2 linked regions of the Catenuloplanes indicus genome follow. Each later gene encodes a partner of the first gene's protein in a complex. Links are inferred from orthologs where the notes say so. Each region holds a gene or a part of one and is shown on either strand. Other genes may lie near its edges. The genes, in order: rny and J2S42_RS12795.

Region 1 (15,552 bases):
CGCGCAGCACCCGGCGGACTTCCCGAGCGGCCACGAGGCGAAGGCGCTGGCCACCATCCACCCGTCCGCGGTGCTGCGCGCGGACGACCGGGAGGCGGCGTACAACGGACTCGTCGCGGACCTGCGCGTGGCGGCCACCGCATTGACATGATCAATTGTCCGGCTACCGTGAGTGTCTCGCACCGTGGTCGGGGGTTGTCATGAACGTTACGGCGTCGGCCGGCCGGGTGCAGCGGCGCACGCTCGCGTTGCTCGTCGCCACGCAGATCATCGGCGGGATCGGGGTGGCGATCGGCATCACGGTCGGCGCGCTGCTGTCCGCGCGGATGGCCGGCGTCGGGCTGTCCGGCCTGCCCGGCAGCGGCGCGGTGATCGGCGGCGCGCTGCTCGCGGTGCCGGTCACCCGGATCGTGCAGGCGCGCGGGCGGCGGCCGGGCATGGCGCTGGCGTACCTGGTGGGCGCGCTCGGCGCGGTGCTGGTCGTGCTCGCGGTCGTGGCCGGTTCCGTACCGCTGCTGTTCCTGGGCATGTTCCTGTTCGGCGGCGGCACGGCGGCGAACCTGCAGGCACGGTACGTCGCGGTGGACCTCGCCGCGCCCGCGCGCCGCGGGCGGGACCTGTCGCTGGTGGTGTGGTCGGCCACGATCGGCTCGGTGGCCGCGCCGAACCTGGCCGACCTCGCGGACCGGGCCGTGACCGGGCTGCACCTGCCCGCGCTGAGCGGCGCGTTCGTGGTCAGCGCCGTGGCGTTCACCCTGGCCTCGCTGGTGCTGTTCGGTCTGCTCCGGCCGGATCCGCTGCTGCTCGCCCGTACCCTCGACGGCTCGTCCGCTCCTGACTTCCGGCGGCCCGCCGGCGTACGGGCCGGTGCGCGCGTGGTGGCCCGGCTGCCCGAGGCGCGGCTGGCGATCGCGGCCGTCGCCACCGGCCACCTGGTGATGGTCGCGGTGATGTCGATGACACCGGTCCACCTGGGGGAGGGGCACGCGGACGCGGACCTGCTGCGCGTCGTCGGCATCGTGCTCAGCGTGCACATCGCCGGCATGTACGGTTTGTCGCCGGTCACCGGATGGCTCGCCGACCGGTACGGCCGCCGGCCCGTGATCATCGGCGGGCTGGTGTTGCTGATCACGGCATGCGCGGTCGCCGGTACGGCCGGGCACGACACCCCGCGGCTGACGCTCGGCCTGGCGCTGCTCGGGCTGGGCTGGTCGGGCACGATGGTGGGCGGCTCGACGCTGCTCTCCGAGTCCGTCCCGGCCGCCGGCCGGCCCGCGGTCCAAGGCCTGTCCGACCTGGTCATGGGCGTTGCCGGGGCGGGTGCGGGCGCGCTCAGCGGCGCGGTCGTGGCGCTGGCCGGATATGGCACGCTGACCGTGCTGGCCGCGATGGCCGCGCTGCCGGTTCTGGCGCTAGCGTTGCGGTCCAAGGGTGCTGTTTCGGTCAAGGAGACGTGAGTGCGGCTGACAGATTTCTGGCAGCGGATGGACGAGGTTTTCGGTGCCGGCTACGCGCCGAGCCTCGCCAGCGACCAGGTGCTGACTACGCTGGGTGGTCGGACCGTGCGGGAGGCGCTCGACTCGGGAGTGGCCACCGTCGTGGTCTGGCGGGCCGTTTGCGCTGCTTATCCCGATCGCGTGCCGGCGAAGCTGCGCTGAATAGAACACCCGTTCGGGCGTGTCGTGTGGATCTCGTACATGTGTTCGGCTATCGTGCGTTCCCGGGTAAGGGTTCGGCATCGGCGGCCCCCGGAGGCTGTTTTTGTCATACCCAGCGCCTAGCGTGTTGCGCGTGACGAAAGGTTCTTCGAAGACGCCCGCGAAGTCGGCGAATGTAGGGGTGGGGTCAATGGCGGCAGGTCCTGACCGCGAAAAGGCGCTCGAGCTTGCTCTGGCGCAGATCGACAAGCAGTTCGGCAAGGGTTCCGTGATGCGGCTGGGCGAGCGCCCGGTCGCCCAGATGGCGGTCATCCCGACCGGCTCCATCGCGCTCGACGTGGCGCTCGGCGTCGGTGGTCTGCCCCGCGGCCGAGTCGTCGAGGTCTACGGTCCGGAGTCCTCCGGTAAGACCACGGTTGCACTGCACGCCGTCGCGAACGTGCAGAAGGCCGGCGGCATCGCCGCGTTCATCGACGCCGAGCACGCGCTCGACCCGGAGTACGCACGGGCCCTCGGCGTCGACACCGACGCGCTGCTCGTCTCCCAGCCGGACACCGGTGAGCAGGCCTTGGAGATCACGGACATGCTGGTCCGCTCCGGTGCGCTCGACATCATCGTCATCGACTCCGTGGCGGCCCTGGTGCCCCGCGCCGAGATCGAGGGCGAGATGGGCGACAGCCACGTGGGTCTGCAGGCCCGCCTGATGAGCCAGGCGCTCCGCAAGATCACCGGTATCCTCAACAACTCGAACACCACGGCTATCTTCATCAACCAGCTCCGCGAGAAGATCGGCGTCATGTTCGGCTCGCCGGAGACCACGACCGGTGGCCGGGCGCTCAAGTTCTACGCCTCGGTCCGGCTCGACGTGCGCCGCATCGAGAGCCTGAAGGACGGCACCGACGTGGTCGGTAACCGCACCCGCGTCAAGGTCGTGAAGAACAAGGTCGCGGCGCCGTTCAAGCAGGCCGAGTTCGACATCATGTATGGCAAGGGCATCTCCCGCGAGGGCTCGCTGATCGACGTCGGCGTGGAGCAGAGCATCATCCGCAAGTCCGGCGCGTGGTACACGTACGACGGCGACCAGCTCGGCCAGGGCAAGGAGAAGGCGCGCGAGTTCCTCAAGGAGAACCCGGACGTCGCCGCCGAGATCGAGAAGAAGATCCTGGAGAAGCTCGGCGTGGGTCAGACCAGCGGCGACGCCGCCGGCGGCCCGGAATTGCCGCCGGTCGACTTCTGATCGCGGGCTGACGAATGGCAGGCCGACGCGGAGCGCGTTCGGGGCGGGGCTGGGATGCCGCACCGCCCCGGGCGCGCCGATCGTCCACACGTCCCGCCGAACCTGAGTACCAGGTGTTCGGCTCGGACAGTTCCGCCCACGACGACTCGGCGTCCCCGGATGTTCCCGGCGATGCCGAGTCGGGGTCCGATCCCGGCGAGGCCGGTTCCGGCGGCTTCGGTTCCGGGCGCTTCGGTGGCTCCGGTTCCGGGCGCTCCAGGGGCTCCGGGTCCGGCGCCGGTCGCGCTGGTGGCTCTGACGGCGGTAGTTCCGGTTTCGGGGGTTCCGGTTTCGGGCGTGCTGGTGGTTCCGGGGTCGACGGGTCCGATTCCGATGGCTCGGGTGCAGGCAACCGTGGATCCGGTGGGTCCGGTCGTGCCGGGCGACGGCAGCGCCGGGGCGTGGCAGCGGCCGGGTTCGGGTCCGCGGAGAACTTCCTGGCCGGTGACGGCCCGGCGGAGAAGCCGGCACCGAAGCCACGCGACGAGGCCGAGGTGGCCCGGGAGATCTGCCTCCGGCAGCTCGCCACCCGCCCGCGCACCCGCGCCGAACTGGCCGCCGCCCTGACCAAACGGGAGATCTCCGCCGAGGTGATCGAGTCGGTCCTCGCGCGCTACGACGAGGTCGGCATGATCGACGACGCCGCCTTCGCCCGGGAGTGGGTCACCACCCGGCACCGCGGCCGTGGCCTGGCCAAACGTGCCCTCGCCGACGAACTGCGCCGCCGCGGCGTCGACTCCGAGACGGCCGGTGCCGCCCTCGACGAACTCGACCCGGAGACGGAGGAGGCAACGGCGTTCGCCCTGGCCGAGCGGAAGGTGCGCACCGCTCGCGGCGAACCGGACGCGGTCTTCCGCCGGGTCGTGGGCATGCTCGGCCGCAAGGGTTACCCGGCGGGCCTGGCGATCCGCGCGGTCAAGGCCGCGATGGAGGCACAGGCCGCCGAGGCCGAGGACCTCGACGACGGCTACGCCGAACTGGTTGACCAGATCGACCCGGACGCCCTCGCGGATGCAGCGAGGGGCGACTCGGACCCGATCTGAGTCGGTTGCGCTTCATCGCCAGCGCCGCGCAGCCCTCGTCACCCGCGGCGCTGCCTTGCGCCGCCTTGTCCGCCCAGCGCCGCGCAGCCCTCGTTACCCGCGCGCTGCTTGCGCCGCCTTGTCCGTGGAGCGCCGGGCGGCCGTCGTCACCCGCGGCGCTTCCTACGCCGTCTTGTCCGTGCAGCGCCGCTGAGTCGCGCCTGTCGGACGCCCTACGAGGCTGCTGTGCGCGCGACACGCGCCGCCCCACCGGTCACACCGCGGTGTCCGTTGACGTCGGCCGCTCGATCTCGCTGCCGGCCCGGCGGAAGCAGTCGCGGTAAGCGGCGACCGAGCCCGTCCCGGCCGTCACCGCCGCCCCGGCCTCCCCGAAGACCCGCCCGTCATCGGCCGCCGCGACGCGGTCAACCTGTCGCCGGCACCCCGCCGTCCCGCCGTCGATCCAGCCCGGCCGATTTGTCCATGATCGGCGGAAACCCCCCATGCGTGCGGTCGTTAACCACTGGGTAGTATGAGCTGGGCGTAAGCACACGTGTGCCGTGTGTCCCACCTGCTTCCGGATGAGGTCTTCTTGACCGAACGGCCCTCCGCGACCTAGCCTCGCGTACAAAGAGGATTGCCCGACCATTGCAGGCTAAGCGCACAACATAGATCGCGTAACAACACGGCATCATTTCAAGGTTGCAGCCCTGTCATGACGTCTTCCACCGTCGGCCCGGCCGCGCCGACGGTGGCCTGACATACCTCGGCCTGCCGGAGCGTGCCCGAAGGGATGCGCCCGGTGGGTCGTACCCACGGCCAGCCGCCTCGGTCGGGCAAGTCCGTGAGCCGCAAGACGGCGCATGTGCCGCTGCAGAGCGTCCATGCGGGCGAACGGTGAGGGGAGGCGGCGGTGACGATCGAAACGCACGCCGGAGAGGGCGCCGACGAGGCCGGGAAGCGGGCCCGGCGATGACGGCGTGGACCGTGGCGCTGTTCGGCGTCGTGCTCGTGCTGATCGTCCTCGTGGCGGGCGGAATAGCGTACGTCGTCCGAGTCCTGCGCCGCCTGCAACCGGTTACCCCCGCGCGTCCCGCCGAGGACGACCCCGCCTTCCTCGCGCAGAAGGACAAGCAGGAACGCTCGCTCGCCAAGCTGCAGACCGCCGCCGCCGAGGCCACCTCCGCGGTCGAGGAGGCGAAGAACGAGACCGCCGCCGCGCGTACCGACGCCGCCGCCGCCCGCGCCGAGGCCAGCTCGGCCCGGGCCGAGGCACGCCGTGTGCTGGACGCCGCGCACGCGGAGGCGGACACGATCCTGGACCGCGCGCACCGCCAGGCCGAGGCCGATGCCGAGCAGGTCCGCGCCGCGGCCCGGCGCAGCGGCGAGCGCGAAGTCGCGCTGCTCAACGCGACCGTGAAGGAGCAGGCAGCCGAGGTCGAGCGCCGCGCCGCCCGGATCGACGAGCGGGAGCGGCAGCACACCGAGGAACTGGACCGGCTGATCGAACGCGAACGCCGGCTCGCCGACCGGGAGAGCGATCTCACCGCGCGGGAGAACTCGCTGGCCGAGCGGGAGGCCGCGGTCGCGGCCGCCGAGGAGGTGCGCCAGCGCGAGCTGGAGCGCGTCGCCGGCCTCACCGCGGACGCCGCCAAGACCGAGGTGGTCGAGTCGATCGAGGCCCAGGCCAAGCGCGAGGCCGCGATCCTGGTCCGGGACATCGAGAACGACGCCCGCAGCACCGCCGAGGACCGCGCCCGGCACCTGGTCGTCGACGCGATCCAGCGGGTGGCCAGCGAACAGACCGCGGAGAGCGTGGTCAGCGTGCTGCACCTGCCGAGCGACGAGATGAAGGGCCGGATCATCGGCCGCGAGGGCCGCAACATCCGCGCGTTCGAGTCGGTCACCGGCGTCAACCTGATCATCGACGACACGCCCGAGGCCGTGCTGCTCTCCTGCTTCGACCCGGTCCGCCGGGAGATCGGCCGCCTCACGCTGGACAAGCTGGTGCTGGACGGCCGCATCCACCCGCACCGGATCGAGGAGGTCTTCGAGACCGCGAAGGACGAGGTCGAGCGCCTCTGCCTGCGCGCCGCCGAGGATGCGCTGGTCGAGGTCGGCATCACCGACATCCACCCGGAGCTGGTCACCTATCTGGGCCGGCTGCGCTACCGCACCAGCTACGGGCAGAACGTGCTCAAGCACCTGGTCGAGACCGCGCACATCGCCGGTGTGATGGCCGCCGAGCTGCGCCTGGACGTACCCACGATCAAGCGGTGTGCCTTCCTGCACGACATCGGCAAGGCGCTCACCCACGAGGTCGAGGGCAGCCACGCGCTGATCGGCGCGGACCTGGCCCGCAAGTACGGCGAGTCCGAGGACGTGGTGCACGCGATCGAGGCGCACCACAACGAGGTCGCACCGCAGACCATCGAGGCCGTGCTGACCCAGGCCTCCGACGCCTGCTCCGGCGGCCGTCCCGGCGCCCGCCGGGAGAGCCTGGAGGCCTACGTCAAGCGCCTCGAGCGGATCGAGGAGATCGCCGGCGGGAAGGGCGGCGTCGACAAGGTCTTCGCCATGCAGGCCGGCCGCGAGATCCGGGTCATGGTCCGCCCCGAGGACATCGACGACATCGCGGCCGCGGTCCTGGCCCGCGACGTGGCCAAGCAGATCGAGGAGGAGCTGACCTACCCCGGCCAGATCCGCGTCACGGTCGTCCGCGAGTCCCGGGTCACCGAGATCGCCCGCTGAGAAACCGATTTTCCCGCTCCCGGCGGCTCCGGTCCCGCATGCTCCCGCGGGCACCGGTCGGCCGCGGGCGGCCTCCCTGCAAGCCGGGTGGGTGGTCACCCTCGCGACCGCTCGGCCACTCACCCGGTCATCGCGGCTCCCGCCACGCGGCGGCACCGAACCGGCGCCGGAATCCGGGAGCCGTGCGGACCTGCGGGCCCGGCCTGACATCAACCCCAGGGCCCGGCAGACACCCGGCAGCCAAGCGGGCACCGGCCCACGGGCGGCAGTCGGCATCGCGGACAGTGCGAGCGGCGCCAGGTTCGCGGGCAGCAGTCAGCATCGCGGCCGGTGACCGCCACGAATGCGGCACCCAGCCAGCAGGAGGTAGGCGCGAAGCGGAGAGGACGCCCCGAGGGGCGCCCTCCGCGCTGCTCGCGATGGGTGGCGGCCGCCGCCGAGGTTGCCGAAGGGCGTGGTACCTCGGGTGATTGTGGTCGGGTGGCAAAGCAGAGAGGGCGCCCCGAGGGGCGCCCTCCGCCGGTGAATCGGGTGCTATGCGCCGACGGCTCCGCCGCCCATGCCGGCCGGCATGGCGACGTTCTGTGCGGCGGTGCGGACCGGGTTGGCGCCGTTGCGCGGGACGCGGATGCCGCGGCGGCGGGTGCGGCGCTCGATGAAGCTGGCGAGGGAGGTGAGGAGGAAGTTGATGACGATGTAGATGGCGGCGGCGACCAGCGCGGCGGCGACGATGTTGGCGCGGTTGGCGCCGAGGTCGTTGACGCCGCGCTGCATCAGCTCGGGGAACGCCACGATGTAGCCGAGTGCGGTGTCCTTCACCAGGACGACGAGCTGGCTGACGATGACCGGGAGCATGGCGCGGGCGGCCTGCGGGATCAGGATGAACCGCATGACCTGGTTCTTGCGCATGCCGATGCCGTACGCCGCCTCGGACTGGCCGGTCGGGACGGCGCGGACGCCGGCCCGGAACGCCTCGGCGAGCACGGAGCCGTTGTAGAGCGTGAGGCCGACGACCACGGCCCAGAACGCCGGGATCGGGACGCCGCCGTTGACGTACGGGAGGCCGTAGAAGATGAAGAAGATCATCAGCAGCAGCGGTACGGCCCGGAAGAACTCGACCACCGCGCCGGCCGGCACGCGGACCCACCAGTGGTCGGAGAGCCGGCCGACCGCGAAGACGATGCCGAACGTCAGCGACAGCACCATCGCGACGAGCGCGGCGGCCAGCGTCTGCTGCAGGCCCGGGATGATGAAGTTGACCCAGGTGTTCGCCTCGAGGAACGGCGTCCAGAGCTCGGCCGCCCACTGGTTCTTCTGGTCGAACTTGACGTAGATCCAGTAGAGCAGCGCCAGCAGCCCGAGGCCGAAGACGACCGTGAGGACCAGGTTGCGGATCTTGGCGCGGGGGCCCGGGTGGTCGTAGAGGACCGCGTCGGTACTCATGTCAGCGCTTCACCGCCAGTCGGTTCGCCAGCCAGCCGAAGAGGTAGCCGGTAGGGATCAGGACCGCCGCGAACGTACCGGCGAAGATCAGGAAGATCAGGATGGTCTGGCTGCCGTAGTCGTTGATCAGCGTCTTCATCGCGTTCGACGACTCGGCGAGGCCGATCGTGCCGACGATCGTGGAGTTCTTCGCCAGTGCGATGAAGATGCTGCCCAGCGGCGCGATCACGGCGCGGCCGGCCTGCGGCAGCACGATCATGCGCAGCACCTGGAAGAACGACAGCCCGATCGCGCGTGCCGCCTCTGCCTGGCCCGCCGGCACCGTGTTGATGCCGGAGCGGATCGCCTCGCAGACGAACGCGGCCGTGTAGACGGAGAGGCCGATCACGCCCAGCCAGAAGTTGTTGACGTCGATCTCCTCGGCGAGCGACAGGCCGAGCGTGGAGAACAGACCGAAGTAGCAGAAGAAGATGATCAGCGTCAACGGGGTGTTGCGGAAGATGTTCACCCAGGCGGCACCGAAGCCGCGCAGCACCGGGATGGGGGAGACCCTGAAACCGGCCAGGATCACGCCGAGCACGAGTGCGCCGAGCGCACCGGCGCCGGTGAGACGCAGGATCCAGCTGAAACCGGTGAGATAGAGGTCCAGGTTGTCGGGATCGCTCAGAAGATCCATGACTCGCTTCCTAGCCGGGGTACGACGCGGGGCCGGCCAGGAAGAGGGCCGGCCCCGCGGATGGTGTGCGGATTGTCAGGCAGGGCAGTTGGACAGCTTGGACGCGTCGAAGGTCGGCGCGGGCGTGCCACCCTTGCCGAGCGTCGCGTCCCACGCGGCCTTGTAGGTGCCGTCGTCCACCGCGGCCTTGAGGATCTCGTTGATCTTGGTGCAGCCCGCGGTGTCGGTCTTCTTCAAGCCGATGCCGTACGGCTCCGAGCTGAACGGCTTGCCGACGACCTTGAACTTACCGGCGTACTCCGCCTGCGCCGCGTAGCCGGCGAGGATGATGTCGTCCGTGGTGACCGCGTCCACCTGGCCACCGCCGAGCGCCGTCACGCACTTGGAGTAGGAGTCGAACTCCTGCAGCGCGACCTTCGGGTACTCCTCCTTGATCCGCTTGGCCGGCGTGGAACCCGCCACCGAGCAGACCTTCTTGCCGTCCAGGCCCTCCGGCCCGGTGATCGTGGAGTCGGTCTTGACCAGCAGGTCCTGACCGGCCACGTAGTACGGCCCGGCGAACGCGACCTTCTTCTTCCGGTCGTCGTTGATCGTGTAGGTGGCGATCACGAGGTCGACCTGGCCCTGCTCGATGAACGGCTCACGGTTGGCGGAGACCGTGGTCTTCCACTCCACCTTCGCCGGGTCCAGGCCGAGGCCCTTCGCCACGATCTTGCCGACCTCGATGTCGAAGCCCTCGTACGTCGTACCGGTCTGCAGGCCCAGGCCCGGCTGGTCGGACTTGACGCCGATGATCAGCTTGCCGGACGCGGCCTTGCCGATCACGCCGTCGCCGGAGCCCCCGCCGCCGCTGCCGGCGTCTTCCCCGCCACCACAGGCGGCGACGGAAAGGGCCATGACCGCGGCCGTGGCGACCGCCGCCATCCGCGAAACACGCATCTGAATCTCCTTCTTCGTCACGGGGTGCCGTGCGACGGCCCCTCCGCAGTGGACGTATCTCAGTGGGTCAGGATCTTCGACAGGAAGTCCTTGGCACGGTCGCTCGTGGGGTTCGCGAAGAACTCGGTCGGCGCGGCCTGCTCGATGAGCTGACCGTCCGCCATGAACACGACCCGGTTCGCCGCGTGCCGGGCGAAGCCCATCTCGTGCGTGACCACGACCATGGTCATGCCCTCCTTGGCGAGCGACGTCATCACGTCCAGCACCTCGCCGACCATCTCCGGGTCGAGTGCGCTGGTCGGCTCGTCGAAGAGCATCGCCTTCGGGCGCATGGCCAGCGCCCGCGCGATCGCGGCCCGCTGCTGCTGCCCACCGGAGAGCATCGCCGGGTACTTCTCCGCCTGGTTCGCGATGCCGACGCGGTCGAGCAGCGCCATCGCGCGCTCCTTCGCCTCCGCCGGCTTCTCCTTGCGGACCTTGATCGGCCCGAGGGTCACGTTCTCCAGGATCGTCTTGTGCGCGAAGAGGTTGAACGACTGGAACACCATGCCCACGTCGCTGCGGAGCCGGGCCAGCGCCCTGCCCTCCGCCGGGAGCGGCTGCCCGTCGAACGTGATGGTGCCGCCGCTGATCGGCTCCAGCCGGTTGATCGAGCGGCACAGCGTCGACTTGCCGGAGCCCGACGGGCCGATCACCACGACCACCTCGCCCCGGTCGATCGAGAGGCTGACGTCTCGCAACACGTGCAAGGGCCCGAAGTGCTTGTTCACCCGGTCCAGCACGATGAGCGGCTCGCCCTCTGCCACGCTTGTCACCGTCCCCCTCGTACCTCTGATCGCTTCTGACCTGTGGGCAAAACCTTAAGGGTGCCCTTGTGTCAGGAAGCAGCCTTGTTGGTCACGGAGAGGCAACACTTGACCGCATCCCCGCGCAAGCGGCACCGATGGTAGCCACCCTCCGCACCCGGCCGGGCCGGGCCGGATTCACCGGTCGCCGGGTGCGCCGGATACGCTGGTCATGCCATGACTACCGCAGCCCTTCCCGCGCCGTCCGAGGCCCGCACCTACGAGGTGCGCACCTACGGCTGCCAGATGAACGTGCACGATTCGGAGCGCATATCCGGCCTGCTCGAGGCGGCCGGTTACGTGCGCGCACCGCAGGACGCCGACCCTGATGTGGTCGTCTTCAACACCTGCGCCGTCCGGGAGAACGCGGACAACCGCCTCTACGGAAACCTCGGCCACCTGCGCCCGGTCAAGGACTCACACCCGGGCATGCAGATCGCGGTCGGCGGCTGCCTGGCGCAGAAGGACCGCGGCGACATCGTGGCCAAGGCGCCCTGGGTCGACGTCGTCTTCGGCACGCACAACATCGGCTCGCTGCCCGCGCTGCTGGAGCGCGCCCGGCACAACGCCGACGCCGAGGTGGAGATCCTGGAGTCGCTGGAGGTCTTCCCCTCCACGCTGCCGACCCGCCGCGAGTCGACGTACGCCGGCTGGGTCTCGATCTCGGTGGGCTGCAACAACACCTGCACGTTCTGCATCGTGCCGTCGCTGCGCGGCAAGGAGAAGGACCGCCGTCCCGGCGACGTGCTCTCCGAGGTGCGCGCGCTGGTCGCGGAGGGCGTGCTGGAGGTGACGCTGCTCGGGCAGAACGTCAACTCCTACGGCGTCGAGTTCGGCGACCGCTACGCGTTCGGCAAGCTGCTGCGCGCGACCGGCGAGATCGAGGGCCTGGAGCGGGTCCGGTTCACCAGCCCGCACCCGAAGGACTTCACCGACGACGTGATCGCCGCGATGGCCGAGACGCCGAACGTGTGCCACTCGCTGCACATGCCGCTGCAGTCCGGGTCCGACGCGATGCTCAAGTCGATGCGCCGTTCGTACCGGCAGGAGCGCTACCTCGGCATCATCGAGAAGGTGCGCGCCGCCATGCCGGACGCCGCGATCACCACGGACATCATCGTCGGCTTCCCCGGCGAGACCGAGGCCGACTTCCAGGCCACGCTCGACGTGGTCCGGGAGGCCCGCTTCTCGTCCGCGTTCACGTTCCAGTACTCGAAGCGCCCCGGCACGCCCGCCGCCACCATGGACTCCCAGGTGCCGAAGGAGGTCGTCAAGGAGCGCTACGGCCGCCTGATGGAGGTCGTCGAGGAGATCACCTGGGCGGAGAACCGGGCACAGGTCGGCCGCGAGGTCGAGCTGCTGGTCGCGGTCGGCGAGGGCCGCAAGGACGAGCGCACCGGCCGGATGTCCGGCCGCGCCCGCGACGGCCGCCTGGTCCACTTCGACACCGGTGACCTCGGCGCCGCGATCCGCCCCGGCGACATCGTGCACACCGAGATCACCTACGCGGCACCGCACCACCTCAACGCGGACGGCGCACCGATCAGCCACCGCACCACGCGCGCGGGCGACGCCTGGGCGGCCGGCCGCTCGCCGCGCACCCCGGGCGTCAACCTCGGCCTCCCGACGATCGGCGTCCCGGCGCCGCTCCCGGTCGCGGTCAGCGCCTGCCAAACCCATTAGGAGCTGATATACCCGCTTCCGGCGAGGGCTCGGCGTTCACTCCTGATTAGGGGCGGGGGCCGGGGCGGCAGCAGGGGTACGCTCCCGCGGGCAACGGTCGTCGCTGGCGCTCCGCCCTGCGGGATCCGTGGCCGCAAGACCGAGAGGGCATCCCCGCTGACGCGGGGATGCCCTTCGGCATGATCAGGCGCAGCCGGCGCCGTTGAGCTGAAGCGAGATCGGTGGCGTGGCGGTGCCGTTCGCGGTGAAGCCGATCGAGACCGACGCACCCGGTGCCAGCGACGGTGACCAGGCCGGGCCCGCGGCCGTGACCGTGGTGCCGGACTGGCTGACGGTGGCGTTCCAGCCGCTGGCCAGCGTGACACCGGCCGGCCAGGTCCAGCGCGCCTGCCACGGGTTGACCGCCGCGGTGCCGGTGTTCGTCACCGTGATCGCGCCCTGGAAGCCGCCCTGCCACGCGTTGTCCTGCCGGTAGGTGACCGTGCACGCGCCGGTCCCGGTGCCCGGCGTCGGCGACGCGGTGCCGGTCGGCGACGCGGTGCCGGTCGGCGTCGGCGTGCCGGTCCCGCCGCCCGGCGACGGCGCGATCAGGTAGGGCTGCAGGATCGCCTGTTTCGCCTGGTTGACCGTGGTCCAGTCGTCGTTCGCGATGCCACCGGTGTCACCCGAGTTCGGGTTCCACGACCAGTACGTGAACGACATCCCGGTCACGCCGGTGCCGGTGTAGCGCATCAGTTCGGTCAGCCAGACGCGGTCGATGTCGTTCGCCAGCGTGGTACCGAACTCGCCCATCATGATCGGCGCGATGTTCTGCTTGTACAGGTAGCCCCAGTACCGGTCCCAGATCGCCGGCATGTTCGCCGGGTACGCCGGGTCGTCGAACCAGTCCTGGTGGTAGACCGAGGTCGCGTACTCGTGCGGCGAGTAGACCAGCCGGTTCGCCACGTCCAGCCGCACCGGGTGGGTGCCCGCGCGGGACAGGTTCCCGCCCCACCAGCCGCAGTCCTCGTCGTTGCCGGGATCGCCGTCCCACACGTCGGACAAGCCGCCGCTCGGACAGGACACGCCCTCCACGAAGATCAGCCAGTTCGGCTGTACCGCCAGGATCGCGTTCCCGGCCCGCTCGGCCGCGAGCCGCCAGTCCCGCAGCGGATCGCCGCAGCCCCAGCACGCGCCGGTCGCGGCCGGATTCGTACCCTCGGCATGGGGTTCGTTGTGCAGGTCCGCACCGATCACCGTGGTGTTGCCCGCGTAGCGGCGGGCCAGCATCAGCCAGTCGTCGATCCAGGTCTGTTCCGAGACCGTGGGCGTGTACCAGAGCGGCGACTGCCCGGCCGCGGTCGGCCGGTGCCGGTCCAGGATGACCCGCATGCCCTTCGACCCGGCGTACTCGATCACCTTGTCCAGGATCTGCAACGGGCTCAGGCCGGCCAGGTCCGGGTTGACGAAGTCGTTGACGCCGGACGCGGTCGCGCCCGCCTTCAGCGCGTCGTTCGAGTACGGGATGCGCAGCGTGTTGTAGCCGAGCCGCGCCATCGTGTCCACCTGGCCGCGCCACGGGTTGTTCGACCAGAGACCGTGGAACGTCTTGTTGTCCGTCTCCATCCCGAACCAGTTGATGCCGGTGATCCGGACCGTGGCGCCGGTCGAGTCGACGATGCGGTTGCCGTCGGTGTGCAGGTACCCGGTGCCGGTGGACGCGTTCGCGGAGGGCACGCCGATCAGCGCGACGAGCAGCCCGGCGGCGGTGACGACGGCCGCGCCGAGCGCGGTGAACCGTCTGCGTGACATGTAACGGAGCTCCATTCATGAGGATGCCCGGAATCACTGGGGCTGCCCTCGGCTCCGCGATCGATTCTCATCGACGGACACGGCAAAGACAAGAGCGCCGCGGGTACGGACGGCCCGTACCCCCGGCGCTCCTGGATCGTGCTCTTCTCAGCCGGCTTGCTCGGCGAGCTTCAGGAACTGCTGCTTGCTCTCCAGCGCCTTCTCCGCCTCGCGGATGCGCTTGGCGTCGCCGGCCGCCTTGGCCCGCTCCAGCCGCTGCTCGGCCTCGGAGACCTGGTCGCGCATCTGGGCGAGCAGCGGGTTGGCGGACGGCTCGGTGCGGCGCCACGCCGAGTCCATCGCCTGGCGGAGCTTGTCCTCGATCGCGCGCATGCGGCGGTCGAGACTCGCCATGTTCTCCCGGGGGACGCGGCCGATGTCGTGCCACTGGCCCTGGATCTCGCGGAGCTTGTTCTGCGCGCCCTTCGGGTCGGCGTCGACGTCGACCGCCTCGGCCTCGGCCAGCAGCGCCTGCTTGCGCTCCAGGTTGCCCTTGAGCTCGGCGTCCCGCGCGGAGAAGACCTCGCTCCGGCGCGAGAAGAACGCGTCCTGCGCGGCCCGGAACCGGTCCCACAGCCGCTGCTCCGCCTCCTTCGAGGCGCGGGGTGCGGCCTTCCACTGGGCCATCAGGTCCTTCAGCCGGGCGGCGGTGTCGGCCCAGTCCTCCGACGAGGCGAGCGCCTCCGCCTCCTTGACCAGGTCTTCCTTCGCGCCCTGGGCCTGCTTGCGCTGGCCGTCGAGCGTCGCGAAGTGCGCGCCGCGGCGCCGGGTGAACCCGTCCCGCGCGGCCGCGAACCGCTTCCACAGCTCACCGTCGGTCTTCTTGTCGATCCCCCGAATGGTCTTCCACTCGTCGAGGATCTCCTTGAGGCGGTCGCCCGCGGCCTTCCACCCGGTCGACTCGGCGGCGATCTTCTCCGCCTCCTCGACCAGCGCGACCTTGCGGGCCTGCGCCTCGGTCCGGGCGGTCTCCTTCGCGGCCTTCGCCGCGGCCGCGCTCTCCTCGGCCTGCGTGGTCAGCCGGTCGAGGCGGGCGGCGAGCCCGTCCACGTCGCCGACCACGTGCGCCTCGGCCAGCTCGGCCCGCAGCCGCTTCACGCTGGCCAGCGAGTGCGCCGCGTCGGCTGCTCCGGACTTCAGCCGCGCCTCGATGAGGTCGACCTCGGTAACCTTGTCCGCAAAGCGGCGCGCGAAGTGGGCGAGGCCCTCCTCGGGCGTTCCCGCCTGCCAGGACCCGACCACGCGCTCGCCATCGGCGGTCTTGCAGTAGACCGTGCCGTCGGCGTCCACCCGACCGTAGGCGGTCCAGTCGCTCATCTGCCCATCCTCGTTCTTCCCGGCGCCGGAGGGAAAGCCAGTTTCCCCTCGGTCACCGCCACCGCGCAGTAGGTTGCCTATGAACTTCTCCCGGCATTGTCACAGGTCCTCC
Region 2 (15,480 bases), 3.6 Mb from region 1 along the record:
ACTTCGCCCGCAGCGCCGCGATCACGTTCTTGTACGCGTTCGGCCCGCTGGAGTCACAGGTGAGACCGCAGGCGTTCGGGTACTCCCAGTCGATGTCGATGCCGTCGAACACGTCCGCCCAGCGCGGGTCCTCGACCACGTTGTAGCAGGACTCGGCGAACGCGGTGGGGTTCTGCGCGGCCTGGGTGAAGCCGCCGGACCAGGTCCAGCCGCCGAACGAGTAGATCACCTTGAGGTGCGGGTACTTCGCCTTGAGCTGGCGCAGCTGGTTGAAGCTGCCGCGCAGCGGCTGGTCCCACGTGTCCGCCACGCCGCTGACGCTCTGGTCCGCGGTGTAGGACTTCTCGTACGCCGGGAACGTCTCGCCGACCGAGCAGCGGCCGCCGGTGGTGTTGCCGAACGCGTAGAGGATGTGGGTCAGCTTGGCCGCCGACCCGCTGGTGTCGATGTTCTTCACGTGGTACTGCCGGTCGTACACGCCCCACTCGGCGAAGTACCCGACGACCTTCTTGCCACCCGGGTTCGGCGGTGGCGTCGTGGGCGGCGGGGTGGTCGGCGGCTGCGTGGTCGGCGGCACGGTGGTGGGTGGCGCCGTGGTCGGCGGCGTCGTGCCACCACCGCACGACACGCCGTTGATCGTGCAGCTGGTCGGCGCCGCGAACGTGCCGGTGCCCACGTAACCCCAGGTCACCGATGCGCCGGGGGCAAGACTGCCGGCCCAGCTCTTCTTGACGGCGGTGTAGGTGTTGCCGCTCCGGGTCACGTCCGCGTCCCAGGAGCTGCTGATGGAGGTACTCGCCGGAAGCGTGAACGTGATGCTCCAGGTGGCGACGGCGGCATCGGAGCCGTTCGTCACCTTGACGGCGACCTCGTGGCCGGTCCCCCAGTCGGAGCTGGCGGTGAAGGTGGCGGCAATGCTGCCCGCGGCCATCGCGTTGACGGCCGGGACTGCGGTGGCGGCCAGGGCCGCAACGACCGCACCCGCCAGCAGCCCACGGCGGACGGATCTTCTCATGGCGTCTCCAGATCGATTAGGAAACTTTCCTAAGAGTGAAGGCCGGTGTCAGGTTTCCGTCAAGATGCCGATACATGGATTTATCAATTTCTTAGGGCAACGGACGTTCCGGACGCCTACTCGGCGTAATGTCCAGTTCCATGACCGTCTTCGACGTGGAGATCAACTCGCTCTCCGGCGACCCCGCCAACCTCGCCCGCTTCCGCGGAAGCGCCCTGCTCATCGTCAACGTCGCCTCCAAGTGCGGCTCCACCCCGCAGTACAGCGCCCTGGAGTCCCTCGCCGAGGAGTACGCCAGCCGCGGCCTGGTCGTCCTCGGCGCCCCGTGCAACCAGTTCGGCGGCCAGGAACCCGGCACCGCCGAGGAGATCGCCGAATTCTGCGCCACCACCTACGGCGTCACGTTCCCGATGACGGAGAAGGTCGAGGTCAACGGCCCCCACCGCCACCCCCTCTTCGCCGAGCTGGTCCCGGCCCCCGACCCCGACGGCGAGGCCGGCGACGTCCGCTGGAACTTCGAGAAGTTCCTCGTCACCCCCGACGGCACGGTCGCCGCCCGCTTCCGCACCGCCACCCAGCCGGACGCCCCCGAGGTCCGCGAGGCCATCGAGAAGGCACTCCCTCGCTAGCCCCGGGCGTCACCTGCCGCGCAATCGAGACGTCAGCGGCCCGCGTCGAGAATGGCAACCGCCCTGAATCCACCCTTTCGAGGACCGTTCAGGGCGGCCACGCCACCCCGACATAATGCGATACCGGCCGTCGTGACGCTACTGAAGCATCATGTGGAATTCCGCAAGGCGATCCCACGCCGGGCCCTTCTCGCCTATGACCGCTCTTACGGTAGCACTTCATCACTGCCGATATTCTCCGGCGGCAGATCGTGCCTTTCGGCGAGTTGTCGATCCCGGCGCGGCTGCGAATGGCCGATTCTCGGAATGCCCTCGTTCGGAATCACTTCCGGCAACGACGGCGGCCCGCGAGCCGGAATTACTTTCGGCAGCGGCGGCGGCCTGCGAGCAGGGCCGGGCAGCAGGAATTCCGCGCTGGCGCCGCCGATCAGGATTTGCCGAGGACTCGGCGAAGACACTGGAGGCCTTCCGGCGCCCGGAGGGCATGTGATCGCCGGCGACAAACGCGCGGCCACACGAAGACACCGGCGAAGCAGCAGCCACGCGACCATCCGAAAACACCGGCGACGCCGCCGGTGGGTGATCATCCCGAGATTCTGACGGCGTGGCAGACACGTGATCGTCCCAGGACGCCGGCGGTCTCACGGAAACGCAATCCCCAGGCGGCACCGGCAACGCGGCAAGCAGGTGATCGCTCCGGGACGCCGGCCGTTCCGCAGAAACACGACCACCGGGCGACACCGCCGGTGAGGCGTGATCACCTCGGGACACCGACGGCTTCGTAGGCAGAGGACCGCCCAGCGACACCGGCGGCGCAGGCCGCAGCTGATCCTCCCGGGACACCGGCGGATCCGCACACACACGACCACCCAGCGACACCGGCGGCACGGTCAGCAGAATGTTCCGTGAAGCGTTTCGATCCCGCATCACGGCCAATTCTGCCGACGTGAACAGCTGCATCTGGCGCACAGGGAAAGCTTTCCACGGAATAGCGATCATTGCAGACCCAGATACGGCGTCCGGCCTACATGCGATCGTGCACCATTCGCAATACGAGACCTTCCCGCCTCGCCAGGCATTTCCAGCGGCACCAGCCCGTCACTTCGACAGAATCGTTAGCGACTACAAATAGAACACAACTCACGGAAACGGCGACGGTATCGATTTTCGCTTTCGTGCACCAGCACAGACCGGCACCGCCGGGATGCACCGTCTGCCGTCGACCACCCCTGGGGTGCAGATCTTCGGCAGAGCCGCCGCACACGACGCAGCCGCAACGAAGGCACGGACGGCGCGTAGCGACGACCCTGCCGACCTAGACCAAAGCCGGCGGCCCTGCCGAAGATCTGCTCGGCTTCGCCCGGGCGACGGCAGGCGGTGCATCCCGGCCCACAGACGCAACCCATCCCACCCACGAAAAAACAGCCGGCCCCACGGACCCCGCACCCGCCGAAAGCCCCGCCATGCACCGGAGCCCGAGACCCGCCGGAGGCACCGCACTACAACGCAACCCACCACACCACAGCACCCCACGGACGCCACCGATATACCGAAATATCGGGCGCGCAGCGCCCGATCACGCCCAGCGTGAACGAGACCAAGCCGACCGCCGCTCCGGATCAAGCAATGCTGCGCAACGCACGAGAAGCAGCACGACCAGAGGAACGAGCGACGCGGAAGCAACCAGCGACGCGGAAGCAACCAGCGACGCGGAAGCAACCGGTTGACGCAGCCCGAGCCAGCCGCCGCCAAGACAAGCGGGCCACGTCAGAGAAGCCGGGCACCGCACGGCAGGACGCCCTTGTCGCCTCGGACCCCGCAGGGAGGAGCGCCGGCGACGACCGTTGCCCGCGGGAGCATGCGGAACTCACCCGGCCGGAAGCGGGCACATCACGTCGGCCGGCGGCCGGCGAAGCCGCACTCCAGCCGGTGGTACCAGTCGATGCTGCGGTCGCCTTCGAGCCAGCACCAGAGGATCGGCCGGCCGTCCAGTTCGCCAGGGAAGTCCAGTAGAACCGGGGCCAGGTTCTTGATCTGGATGCCGTGTTGTTCGAGGAGTTCGACCGTGGCGTAGATCCGGGCGTCGAGTGCCTTGATCTCGGCGACGCCGCCGAACGGGCTTTCCAGACCGTCGGCCAGGTCGGCCTTCAGCTCCGCCAGGTCGGCGCGGAGCGTGATCAGTTCGTCGATGCGGGGACGCAGGGTGGCGATCAGCTGCCGGGCCTCGGCCAGTGTGAACACGACCCTCAGTATGGGGCATTCGTTGATCAGGACATGCTCCTGCCCGATCTATCCCTCTTCTCGCCGCATCGTGTCGTGGCGGACGCGGACCTCGACGGCGTGGTCGTGCCGGGTCTGCGGGCCGAGTTTCACCGGCGGGCGGGCGCGGATGGGATCGAGTCGGTCGGCGTCTACAGCTACGCGGGCGAGACGATCTTCATGGCCTGGGGGTTCGTCGGTGAGGCGCACTGCCGGTTCACCGCGCTGCGGGACCGGTCCGGCCGGTGGGGTGTGCCGGCGCCGGGATGTCCGCCGGTTCGGGAGCACCGGGACGGCGGGCGGGTCACTGCCCTCACGGTCGGGGATCACGTGCTCCCCATGGACCTCAGTGACTCGCCCGCCGCCGACCCGTGCGGTTCCGGTCCGGATGTGCCGCCGCCGGCCACAGAGGATGTCGGCCAGTCGATGCCCAGGGACTGGCCGGCCTCCGCAGCCGACAGCGGGGTTCACTCCGGGACCCTCAATCCCGGAATTCGCCGGTGAGTGCCGGTGGCAGCCGGTCACTCACCCACGGGACGGTTCGGTCGCGGCCGCGGGGGAAGGGACGGATCCGCGCACGAACCTGATGGAACCGATGGTGAGGCCGACCGCGACGCCGAACAGCAGCAGGTGTACGGCGGGCGGCACGATCGGCAGGAACGCGATGACGGCGACCGGGATCTGGACCAGGCCGGCCAGGGCCATCAGCAGGCCCCGGCGCCGGGCACCCCAGAGGTACGCCGAGACGACGGGCGAGATCACGACGGCCAGGCTCAGCACGTCCAGCAGTGCGTGGAGGTAGGGGTTCGTGACCTTGTCGTGAGCGAACGCGGAGGCGGGGGTGGCCACCCAGAGCATCGCGGTCGTCGCGCCAAGGGCCGCCCCACCGAGGGTCAGGCTTCGTCCGGTTGCTCGCATGGTGCACCTCCCCGGTCAGCAGTCAATTACTCGCTGTCATTTGACCGTAACGGGGAGGAGTGAGGGTGCGATAGCCCTACCTGGATGAATGAATAAACGGCCCGGTGAATGGCCGTGCATCTTTCCGGTGTGCAGCTTCCACACCTACCTGATCAGGTGTTTTGCTGCGCCAGCGCGGTCGCCCGGTCACGGGCCGCACCAAGAGCATCCAGCACCGCGGCGCGCAGCCCATGGCGTTCCAGCTCGGCCAGCGCGGCGGCCGTGGTGCCGCCCGGCGACGTAACCGCCTCGCGCAGCGTGACCGGATGCTCGCCGGACTCCCGCAGCATGGTGGCGGAGCCGAGCGCGGTCTGCACGGCCAGCTCGCGTGCGGTCGCCCGAGGCAGGCCGAGCAGCACACCGGCCTCGATCATCGCCTCGACGAAGAGGTAGACGTACGCGGGACCGGAGCCGGAGACGGCGGTGACCGCGTCCTGCTGCTTCTCCGGCACCCGGAGCACGGCGCCGAGCGGCCGGAACAGCTCCTCGGCCAGCGCCACGTGCGCGTCGGCCGCATGGACACCCGGCGAGATCGCCGAGATAGCGGCACCGGCCAGCGCGGGGGTGTTGGTCATGACCCGGACCACCGGCGTGCCCTCGGGCAGTCGACGCGCGAAGAACGCGGTGGTCAGACCGGCGCAGAGGGACACGACGAGCGTGCCGGGCCGCACCGCGCCGGCGATCTCGGCCAGCAGCGCGGCCGCGTCCTGCGGTTTCACGCCGATGACCAGGACCTCGGCCTCGGCCGCGGCGGTGGCGTTGTCCACCACCCGGACGCCGTGCCGGGCGCGCAGTTCATCGGCGCGTTCCGGGCGGCGCGCGGTGGCCAGCGCACGATCGGCCGGGTGGCCGCCGCGCAGCAGGCCGGCCAGCACCAGCCCGCCCATCGTCCCGGTGCCCAGCACCGCGATGGTCCGCTCGCTCATCGGTCGCTCCCCGCAGACGGGCGTCCCCCGTGCCGGCGGACGGCACGGGGGACGCCTGAACAGATGGACAATCAGCTGCCGAAGAAGACCTCGGCCTCGGTGTAGCGCTCCAGCGGGACGGTCTTGAGCTCGCCGGTGCCCTCGATCAGCGGGATGCGCACGATGTCGGTGCCGCGCAGCGCGACCATCTTGCCGAAGTCGCCCTCGTTGACCGCGTCGATCGCGGAGAGGCCGAAGCGGGTGGAGAGCACCCGGTCGAACGCGGTCGGCGTGCCACCGCGCTGGATGTGACCGAGCACGACCGTGCGGGCCTCCTTGCCGGTCTTCGCCTCCAGCTGCTCGGCGAGCCACTGGCCGATGCCGCCGAGACGGACATGGCCGAAGCTGTCCAGCTCCTGGTTCTGCAGCACCATCTGGCCCGCGAGCGGCTGGGCGCCCTCGGCGACGACCACGATCGGCGCGTACTCGTGCTGGAAGCGCTTCTCCACGTACGCCGCTACCTGGTCGACGTCGAACTCGCGCTCCGGCAGCAGGATGACGTTGGCGCCACCGGCGAGACCGGCGTGCAGCGCGATCCAGCCCGCGTGGCGGCCCATGACCTCGACGATCAGCGTGCGGTGGTGCGACTCGGCGGTGGTGTGCAGCCGGTCGATCGCCTCCATCGCGATGTTGACCGCGGTGTCGAAGCCGAACGTGTAGTCCGTGCCGTTCAGGTCGTTGTCGATCGTCTTCGGCACGCCGACGACGTTCACGCCCAGGTCGGCCAGCTTGGTGGCGACGCCGAGCGTGTCCTCGCCGCCGATCGCGATCAGCGCGTCCACGCCGAGGTTGGCCAGGTTCTCCTTGACCCGCTCGACACCGTTCTCGATCTTGAACAGGTTGGTCCGGGACGAGCCGAGGATGGTGCCGCCGCGCGGCAGGATGCCACGGACCTGCGGGATGCCGAGCGGCATGGTCAGACCCTCGAGCGGGCCCTTCCAGCCGTCACGGAAACCCACGAACTCGTGGCCGTAGACCGTGACGCCCTTACGGACCACGCCGCGGATGACCGCGTTCAGGCCGGGGCAGTCGCCGCCACCGGTGAGCACGCCGATACGCATATTGGCTCGTCCCTCCACACAACGTGCAAGCTTTTCGGCACCGAACCCCGGAAGCCACGTTGCCGGCCGGGGGCGGGCCGTCATCGCAGACTGTAGTCGGCGTCACTTCGCACCCCCGCAGCAGACCCCGGCTACACCCCGATGTCACGCGCGCTACGCCTTTGCTTCAGCCAAAACCCGGACGCCCGGAACGCGATGCCAAAACCGGGCATCACGTCAGAAACCAAGACCAAAACCCGGACGCCCGGAACGCGATGCCAAAACCGGGCATCACGTTCCGGGCTTGGTCATCGCTCTCCACCGCGCAAGGTTGTGGCGCGCGTCGACCAGGGCGTCGTGGCGGTCGGCCTCGGCGTCGGGCAGCGGTGGGCGGCCCCTGTCGTCCCACAGCTGGCGCAGGTCCTTGGTGAAGCGCGGGATCGCTCGCGGCAGCGCCGGCATCGCGCCCCAGAGCTGGGCCAGGACCACGTGGTCGTACGCGGCGAACCAGGCCCACAGGTCGAGCTGCTCGCCGGTGCGGCCGCGGATCGGCTGGACCAGGAACTCGTAGAGCTCGTCGCGGATCCGTTCGCGTGACTTCCAGGCGGGGTCACCCGGAGAGGGGAGGCGGTCGAGGACGTTGCGGCGCACCCACGGCGTGGCCCGCGTACCGTCGAATTCCGTGGAGATCGCGTAGAACTCCCGGCCGTTCTCGTCCACCACGCCGATCGAGACCAGGTCGATCGTTCGACCATCCTCGATGAATTCACAGTCATAGAAGTAGCGGTATGTCATCGCGCACCATCCTCACCCATGCTGATGGTGGCGCCCCATCCAGGGGGTGCGTGCGGCGACCCATGATCGGGTAAAGAGGGCCAGCGGGTCGCGCACCTTAACCGGCCCGAAACACAGTCGGCATGTGCCCTGGGAACAGTTCCCGAACAGTCGGCACCACGAGGTGGGAACGAGAATGGTCGATACTCCGCAAGACGCCACGACGCTTGCCCTGCCGGACCCGAAACCGGGTTCGAACGCCCTCACGCTCGGGGTCGAGGAGGAGTTCCACGTCATCGACCTGGAGACGCGGGAGTTGGTGCCACGTGCCGGTGAACTGCTGGACCGGCTGCCGTCCGACTCCTTCACGGCCGAGCTGCAGCGCTCCGTGGTGGAGACGAACACCGCGGTCACCGGTACGCTCGACGACCTCCGCGAGGAGATCGTCCGGTTGCGCCGGCTCGCGGTCGGCGTGGCGGACGCGGCCGGCCTGGGCATCGCCGCGGCCGGCACCGTACCGCTGCTGAACGGCGACGACCTGGACATCACGCCCACCGCGCGTTTCCGGCACATGCTCGACGAGTACCAGATGCTCGCCCGCGAGCAACTGATCTGCGGCGCCCAGGTGCACGTCGGCATCGACGACCGCGACCTGGCCGTGGCCGTGGCGCAGCGGGTCCAGCCGGTGCTGCCGTCGCTGCTCGCGCTCTCCGCCAGCTCGCCGTACTGGATGGGTCAGGACAGCGGGTACGCGAGCGTGCGCTCGCTGGTCTGGCAGCGCTGGCCCACGGCCGGCGACCCCGGGCAGGTGACCAGCGCGGCCGACCACGACGCGCTGGTCCGCGAGCTGATCGCGACCGAGACGATCAGCGACCCGGCGATGATCTACTTCGACGTACGGCCGTCCGCGCACGTGCCCACGGTCGAGCTGCGGATCACCGACGCCAGCTCGGACGTGGAGACCGTGGTGCTGCTGGCCGGCCTGTTCCGGGCCGTGGTCCGGCAGGAGATCGACCGGGTGCGCGCGGGTACGCCGTACACGCCGGCCCGGCCGCCGGTGCTGCGCGCCGCGCTCTGGCGGGCCGCGCGCTCCGGCCTGGAGGGCGACCTGATCGACCTGCCGCGCGGACCGAAGCCGGTGCCCGCGGCCGAGGCGCTACGCCGGCTGACCGCCGGTCTGCGGCCCTACCTGGAGGAGACCGGCGACTGGGACCAGGTCACCCATCTGCTGGAGCGCGCGCTGCGGCAGAGCAGCGCGGCGGCCCGGCAGCGGCGCGCGTTCACCCGTCGCGGACGGCTGGCGGACGTGGTCGATCTGGTCCTGGCGGAGACGCGCGGCGGCGAGCCGGTACGCGAGGCCAGCGGCCCGGGCGCCCGGCTGGCCGACTACGCCAGCGCGGCCGACGAGATGTTCCCGGACACCGGGCCGCCCGCGGCGTACCGCGAGATCGTCGGCGCGCTGGACCGGCTCGGCGCGCAGGAGCTGCGGCAGCGCGAACAGCTGCGGGACGAGGAGCAGCGGGCGCGCGGCGTGACGTTCAGCGTGGCCGGTGAGGCCAGCACCCGGCTGTTCCCGTTCGACCTGGTGCCACGGCTGGTCGCCGCGGACGAGTGGGCGACGCTGCGCGCCGGGCTCACCCAGCGCGCCCGCGCGCTGGACGCGTTCCTGCGCGACGTCTACGACGAGCGGTGGGTGGTCAAGGACGGCATCATCCCGGCCTGGGTGGTGGACGGCTCCCCCGGCCTGAAGCCGACCGGCGCGCTGATGCGGCGGCAGTCCACCCGCGTCCAGGTGGCCGGCATGGACCTGGTCAAGGACCGGCAGACCGGCTGGCACGTGCTGGAGGACAACCTGCGGGTGCCGTCCGGCATCGGGTACGCGATCCAGAACCGCCGCCTGACCCTCTCCGTGCTGCCGGAGCTGCCGCTGCCGGACAACCTGCTGCCGGTCGACGACACACCGGCCATGCTGCGCCGCGCGCTGGTCGCGGCCGCGCCACCGGCCGCGGGCAACGACCCGTCGATCGTGGTGCTGAGCCGGGGCCCGGAGGATTCGGCCTGGTTCGAGCACCGGCTGCTGGCGCTGGAGATGGGCGTGCCCGCCGCGGTCAGCACGGACCTCCAGGTCGAGGACGGCGCGGTGTTCCTGGTCCAGCACGGCCGGCGGCAGCGGGTGGACGTGATCTACCTGCGGATGGACGAGGACGAGCTGTTGCACGCGCCCGGCGCGGACGGCATGCCGCTGGGCTGGCCGATCCTCTCCGCGGTGCACACCGGCCGGGTGGCGGTGGCGAACGCGCTGGGCAACGGCGTCGGCGACGACAAGGCGATCTACGCATACGTGCCGAAGTTCATCGAGTATTACCTGAGCGAGAAGCCGCTGCTCGCGGACGTGCCCACCTACCTGGGCGGCGTGCCGGAGCAGTGCGAGGAGATCCTCGGCCGGCTCGGCGAGCTGGTGGTCAAGCCGGTCGACGGATACGGCGGCGACCGCGTCGTGATCGGTCCGTACGCGTCGGACAGCGAGCTCACCGCGCTGCGCCGGCAGATCACGGCCGCGCCGCACCGGTGGATCGCGCAGGAGGTGGTCTCGCTCTCCACGCACCCGGTCTTCGACGGTCACCGGCTCACACCGCGCCACGTGGACCTGCGCGCGTTCGTCTTCCTCGGCGACGGCGCCGAGGTGGGCTCGGCCGCGCTGACCCGGGTGGCGCCGGAGGACAGCCTGATCGTCAACTCGTCCCGCGGCGGCGGCGCGAAGGACACCTGGCTGCTCGGATAACCATCGAGCCGGGGAGGAACAGCTCACACACCGGACTGCCGGAGCCCGGTCACGGGTAGACGAACCGTTCTGAACAGCGACAACGCTGCGCTGCGTGTTCGACCATTTACGGCACCGTCATATTCCGGTAATGCGGTCTACCCAGTCTGAACAGGTCGGCCGCACCATGACGGTGCCCATCGCTCGCATGGGAGGTCTGTCATGTGCGGAATAGGTGGCGAGTTCAGATACGACGGCACCGCGCCGGACCCCGAGGCGGTCCGGCGCATGCTGCCGTGCCTGGAGTCCCGGGGCCCGGACGGGGCGGGCCTCTGGGCCGAGGGCCCCGCCGCGCTCGGCCACCGCCGCCTCGCCATCATCGACCTGTCCGACGAGGGCGCGCAGCCGATGGTCGACGACGAGCTCGGCCTGGCCATGGTGTTCAACGGCTGCGTCTACAACTACCGGCAGCTGCGCACCGAGCTGCAGCAGGCCGGCTACACGTTCCGCTCCACCTCGGACACCGAGGTGATCATGAAGGCGTACCACCGGTGGGGTGTGCGCTGCGTCGAGCGCTTCTACGGCATGTTCGCGTTCGCGATCGTCGAGCGGGAGACCGGCACGCTGGTGCTCGGCCGCGACCGGCTCGGCATCAAGCCGCTCTACTACGCGGAGACCGCGCGCGGCCTGCGGTTCGCCTCCACGCTTCCGGCGCTGCTCGCGGCCGGTGGCGTGGACACCGAGCTGGACCCGGTGGCGCTGCACCACTACATGACGTTCCACTCGGTGGTGCCGGCGCCGATGACCATCCTGCGCGGCGTCCGGAAGCTGCCGCCGGCCACGGTCCGGGTGATCACCTCGGACGGGCGGCGCACGGACACGGTCTACTGGGAGCCGGTGCACGCCCGGACCTCGATCATGACGCCGGACGAGTGGCAGGACGCGCTGATGTCACGCCTGCGCACCGCGGTCGAGCGCCGGATGGTCGCGGACGTGCCGGTCGGCGTGCTGCTCTCCGGCGGCCTCGACTCCAGCCTGATCGTCGCGCTGCTGGCCGAGCAGGGCCAGACCGGGCTGACCACGTTCAGCATCGGCTTCGAATCGGCCGGCGGCGAGAGCGGCGACGAGTTCTTCTACTCCGACCTGATGGCACGCCGGTTCGGCACCACGCACCACAAGATCAAGATAGGTGCGGACCGGTTCCAGCCCGCGGTCCACGACACCATCGCGGCCATGAGCGAGCCGATGGTCAGCCACGACTGCGTCGCGTTCTTCCTGCTCAGCCAGGAGGTCGCGAAGCACATCAAGGTGGTCCAGTCCGGGCAGGGCGCGGACGAGATCCTGGCCGGCTACGACTGGTACCCGCCGCTCGCCGGCGTGCCCCGGGGGCAGGCCGCCGAGGCGTACGCGCGGGTGTTCTTCGACCGGCGGCACACCGAGCTGATGGAACAGCTGTCCCCCGAATGGGCGCTGGGTGCGGACGCCAGCCTGGAGTTCGTACGGTCGCACTTCGCCCGGCCCGGCGCGGAGACCGCGCTGGACGCGGCGTTGCGCCAGGACAGCACGGTCATGCTGGTGGACGATCCGGTCAAACGGGTCGACAACATGACTATGGCGTGGGGGCTGGAGGCCCGCGTACCCTTCCTGGATCACGAGGTGGTCGAACTCGCGGCGGCCATGCCGGGAGAGCTCAAGCTGGCCGACGGCGGCAAGGGCATCCTGAAGGCCGCTGCCCGGGGCGTGGTCCCGGACGAGGTGATCGACCGGCCGAAGGGTTATTTCCCGGTGCCGGCGATCCGCCACCTCTCGGGCCCCCTGCTCGACGACGTGCGGGACGCCCTCTCCGCGCCGGCCGCGCGCCAGCGGGGACTCTTCCGCAAGGAATACGTGACCGAGCTGCTCGACGCGCCGAACGAGACGCGCACGACGCTCGGCTCGAACGCGCTGTGGCAACTGGGATTGCTGGAGCTATGGCTCCAGCGGATCGGGGTGTAGATGACCGCTGAGCTCGGGGGCGCGACCACGCTGCCCGGACCCGTCGTTCCCGCATTGGCAGTGCCGCCGCCCGGCGGTCCCGCGCCGATGCCGCCCGGCTGGTCCCCGACGACCTGTGACAGCTGGTCACCGAGCCCGGCGCCGGACGGCGGCCGGGTGGTGTTCGTCTCCGATCTCAGCGGTGCGCCGCGGGTCTGGGTGCGGGACACCCGGACCGTGGGCGCGGGCCCGACACTCCTGCCCACCGGCGACGAACCCGTCGCCCGGGTCACCTGGTCGCCGGACGGCGCGTGGATCGTCTACGTGTCGAACCCGGGCGGGGCGCCGCGCGCGGAAGCGTGGGCGATCCGCCCGGACGGCAGTGACAACCACCAGATCGCCGGATTCGACGGTACGACCGTGCTGCTCGGCGACTGGGTCCCCGGCTCGTCGCGGCTGGCCGTCACGGAGACCGGCGCCACCGCGTGCGCGATGGTGCTGGACGTGGCCACCGGCGCGCGGCACGAGCTGTGCACCGGCGAGATGCTCTACCTGCTGGACGTGACCGCGGACGGGTCCCGGGCGCTGCTGCGCCGTGGGCCGCGCAGTGCCCGCTGGCTGGAGGTGCTGGACGTCGCGACCGGCAAGGCCGAGCCGCTGCCGCTGACCGGCGGCAACACCGACCGCGGGTGGTTCGCGGACGGCGGCGCGACCGTGCTGGCCCGTACCGACGCGAACTCCGATCTGGCGACGCTGGTCGCGGTGACCGGCGGCGAGGTGGTCGAGCTGGCCCGGCGCCCGGACGCGGAACTGGAGGACTTCGCGGTCACCCAGGACCGGAGCGCGGTCGCGCTCCTCTGGAACCGGTACGGCGGCGTGAGCGAGCTGGCACTGCTGGACCTGGCCACCCGTGAGCAGCGGGCGCTGCCGTCTCCGGCCGGCGACGTCTTCGAGGGCTGCGCGTTCGCCGGGGACGGCCGGCTGCTGGCGCTGGTGGTGCAGAGCGCGATCCAGCCGCGGACGATCTGGCTGCTCGACCCGGCGCTCGGCGAGGGCCACGCGCTCGGCGACGACCCGACCGCACCGGCCACGCCGGTGCCGGGCGAGCCGAGCTGGCCGGTGGTGATCGCGCCGCAGCTGTGCGACCTGCGCTCCGGCGACGGGCTGGCGATCTCCGGGTGGCTCTACCGGCCGGACGGCGACCACGACGGGCCGTGGCCGACCGTGATCAGCCTGCACGGCGGGCCGGAGTGGCAGTGGCGGCCCGGCCACAACCCGCTGTTCCAGGCGCTGCTGGCGCGCGGGCTGGCCGTGTTCGCGCCGAACGTGCGCGGGTCGACCGGGTTCGGGCGCAGCTTCGTGGACGCGGACAACCGGGCCGGCCGGTACGGCGCGATCGCGGACGTCGCGGCCTGTGTGGAGTACCTGGTGAGCAGCGGGATCGCGGACCCGGACCGGATCGGGTGCATCGGCCGGTCGTACGGCGGCTATCTCACGCTGGCCGCGCTGACCACGTTCCCGGAGCTGTTCGCGGCCGGGGTGAGCGAGTGCGGGATGTCCGACTTCGCGTCGTTCTACGAGCGCACCGAGCCGTGGATCGCGGCCGCCGCGGTCAGCAAGTACGGGCACCCGGAGCACGACCGGGAACTGCTGCGCGACCTGTCGCCGCTGCACCGGATGGACCGGCTGCGCGCGCCGCTGCTGCTGGTGCACGGCGCGAACGACACGAACGTCCCGGTGTACGAGTCGGAGCAGGTGCTGGAGGCGCTGCGCGGGCGCGACGACGTGCCGCACGACTACCTGCTGCTGCCCGGTGAGGGCCACGACTTCCTGGCCCGCACGTCCCGGTGGACCGCGATCGACGCGACGGCCCAGTGGCTGTCGACGCACCTCTCATGAGGCGCGGATGACCGGGCGCCGGGCGGCCAGCACGGCCCGGCGCAGCTCGATCAGCACCGGCAGCGCGATCTCGATCTCGTCGCGGTGCACCGGGCCGGCTCGCGCGTACGCATCGATCAGCTCGGCCCTGGCCTCCGGGCCGTCCGCGGAGAGGACCGCGGCGGCCAGGTCGTAGACGAGCGGGCCGGTGCCGGCCGGGCCCCAACCGAGCACGCCGGTCCGGCCGGTCGCCGGGTCGATCAGGAACAGCGGCGCGGACGGGTCCCGGTGCAGCACGCCGTAGGTCAGCCGGTCGGTGACACACAGACGGGTGACGGCCGCGACCGCGCGGGCCACCGCGTCCCGGGTTGCCGGTGGCAGGTGCGGCGCGCCCGGGTCCAGCCCGTGCCAGCCGGCCGGGTGGTGTTGCAGGCCGGGGTGGTCGAAGCCGTCCAGCGCCCGGTGCGCGGCGCCGAGCAGGCCGCCCCACCAGCGAGCGTCGACCGGATCGGCCGGGTGCAGCGGCCGGCCCTCGGCGCGGCGGGCCAACGCCAGCACGGTGATCGCGTTCTCGCTGGTCAGCCCGCCGTGCACGGTGCGCTCGGCCGGCCCGGTGCCGATCCCCCACTCGGCCAGCCGGTCCAGTGCGCCCAGACCGGCCTCCAGCGCGGCGCGGGCGTGCGCCGGTGCGCGGGTCAGCGTGAACCGTTCTCCCCCGGCGGTCACCTCCCAGCGGCTCGCGTGCGCACCGCGGCAGATCGCGCGCATGTCGTCGACCGGGTGGTGCCACGCACGGCGTACCGTCGTGATAAGGACTTTCGGTTTTGGCATTGCCCGCCGATCGTCCGAGGCTGCATTGGAGAATGGCACTGCGCGATTGTGTCGGCGACTGTCCTGGTTTCGACCTGAATCGCCGGGAGGTTCCCACTAAGGGGTCGTTACACACGGCGACGACGAATGCGTATACCATCCGGCGTCGACTGTGACAGCACAGTCACGAACACGGGCACAGGGGTGTACAGAGCGCGACACACAGGCCATGATCTGGGTGGCAGCGCAGCGGAAGCGTTGACCGTTTATGTCACGTCGGTCCGGCCGAGCGCGGGGTGGGCGCGACGCCGGTGCCGACCGGGGAGGGGTTGGACCGTGGAGGTTCGCCTGCCGGATCCCGGCGATGCGCTCACGGGCGTCGAGATGTTCGCCGGCCTGGAGCAGGAGGTACGACAGC

Evidence for each region.
Region 2: rny (region 1) and J2S42_RS12795 share a complex: the UniProt entries of both Bacillus subtilis proteins name them as parts of the possible RNA degradosome complex. The link is inferred for Catenuloplanes indicus from one-to-one orthologs.

The regions. Positions count from the first base shown.
Region 1 is NZ_JAUSUZ010000001.1:6,465,995-6,481,546, forward strand. Bases 4,354-7,317 are described here. They hold rny (ribonuclease Y), read left to right. Parts: upstream 4,354-4,928; coding sequence 4,929-6,707; downstream 6,708-7,317. Other genes in these bases: J2S42_RS29400 (amino acid ABC transporter permease), read right to left, coding at 7,242-7,317. Outside these bases: J2S42_RS29370 (UdgX family uracil-DNA binding protein), read left to right, coding at 1-151; J2S42_RS29375 (MFS transporter), read left to right, coding at 201-1,457; J2S42_RS29380 (DUF3046 domain-containing protein), read left to right, coding at 1,458-1,658; recombinase RecA, read left to right, coding at 1,849-2,895; J2S42_RS29390 (regulatory protein RecX), read left to right, coding at 3,372-3,977; more of J2S42_RS29400, read right to left, coding at 7,318-8,150; J2S42_RS29405 (amino acid ABC transporter permease), read right to left, coding at 8,152-8,826; J2S42_RS29410 (glutamate ABC transporter substrate-binding protein), read right to left, coding at 8,902-9,765; J2S42_RS29415 (amino acid ABC transporter ATP-binding protein), read right to left, coding at 9,825-10,571; tRNA (N6-isopentenyl adenosine(37)-C2)-methylthiotransferase MiaB, read left to right, coding at 10,788-12,293; J2S42_RS29425 (cellulase family glycosylhydrolase), read right to left, coding at 12,477-14,084; J2S42_RS29430 (DUF349 domain-containing protein), read right to left, coding at 14,232-15,440. UniProt on the Bacillus subtilis protein: Endoribonuclease that initiates mRNA decay. Initiates the decay of all SAM-dependent riboswitches, such as yitJ riboswitch. Involved in processing of the gapA operon mRNA, it cleaves between cggR and gapA.
Region 2 is NZ_JAUSUZ010000001.1:2,854,589-2,870,068, forward strand. Bases 4,873-7,764 are described here. They hold J2S42_RS12795 (6-phosphofructokinase), read right to left. Parts: upstream 6,887-7,764; coding sequence 5,858-6,886; downstream 4,873-5,857. Other genes in these bases: proC (pyrroline-5-carboxylate reductase), read right to left, coding at 4,974-5,786; J2S42_RS12800 (polyadenylate-specific 3'-exoribonuclease AS), read right to left, coding at 7,157-7,660. Outside these bases: J2S42_RS12765 (glycosyl hydrolase family 18 protein), read right to left, coding at 1-1,015; J2S42_RS12770 (glutathione peroxidase), read left to right, coding at 1,156-1,644; J2S42_RS12775 (DUF2203 domain-containing protein), read right to left, coding at 3,535-3,885; J2S42_RS12780 (hypothetical protein), read left to right, coding at 3,961-4,407; J2S42_RS12785 (hypothetical protein), read right to left, coding at 4,429-4,821; J2S42_RS12805 (carboxylate--amine ligase/circularly permuted type 2 ATP-grasp protein), read left to right, coding at 7,836-10,421; J2S42_RS12810 (N-acetylglutaminylglutamine amidotransferase), read left to right, coding at 10,623-12,395; J2S42_RS12815 (S9 family peptidase), read left to right, coding at 12,396-14,273; J2S42_RS12820 (phosphotransferase enzyme family protein), read right to left, coding at 14,268-15,020; J2S42_RS12825 (Crp/Fnr family transcriptional regulator), read left to right, coding at 15,399-15,480. UniProt on the Bacillus subtilis protein: Catalyzes the phosphorylation of D-fructose 6-phosphate to fructose 1,6-bisphosphate by ATP, the first committing step of glycolysis.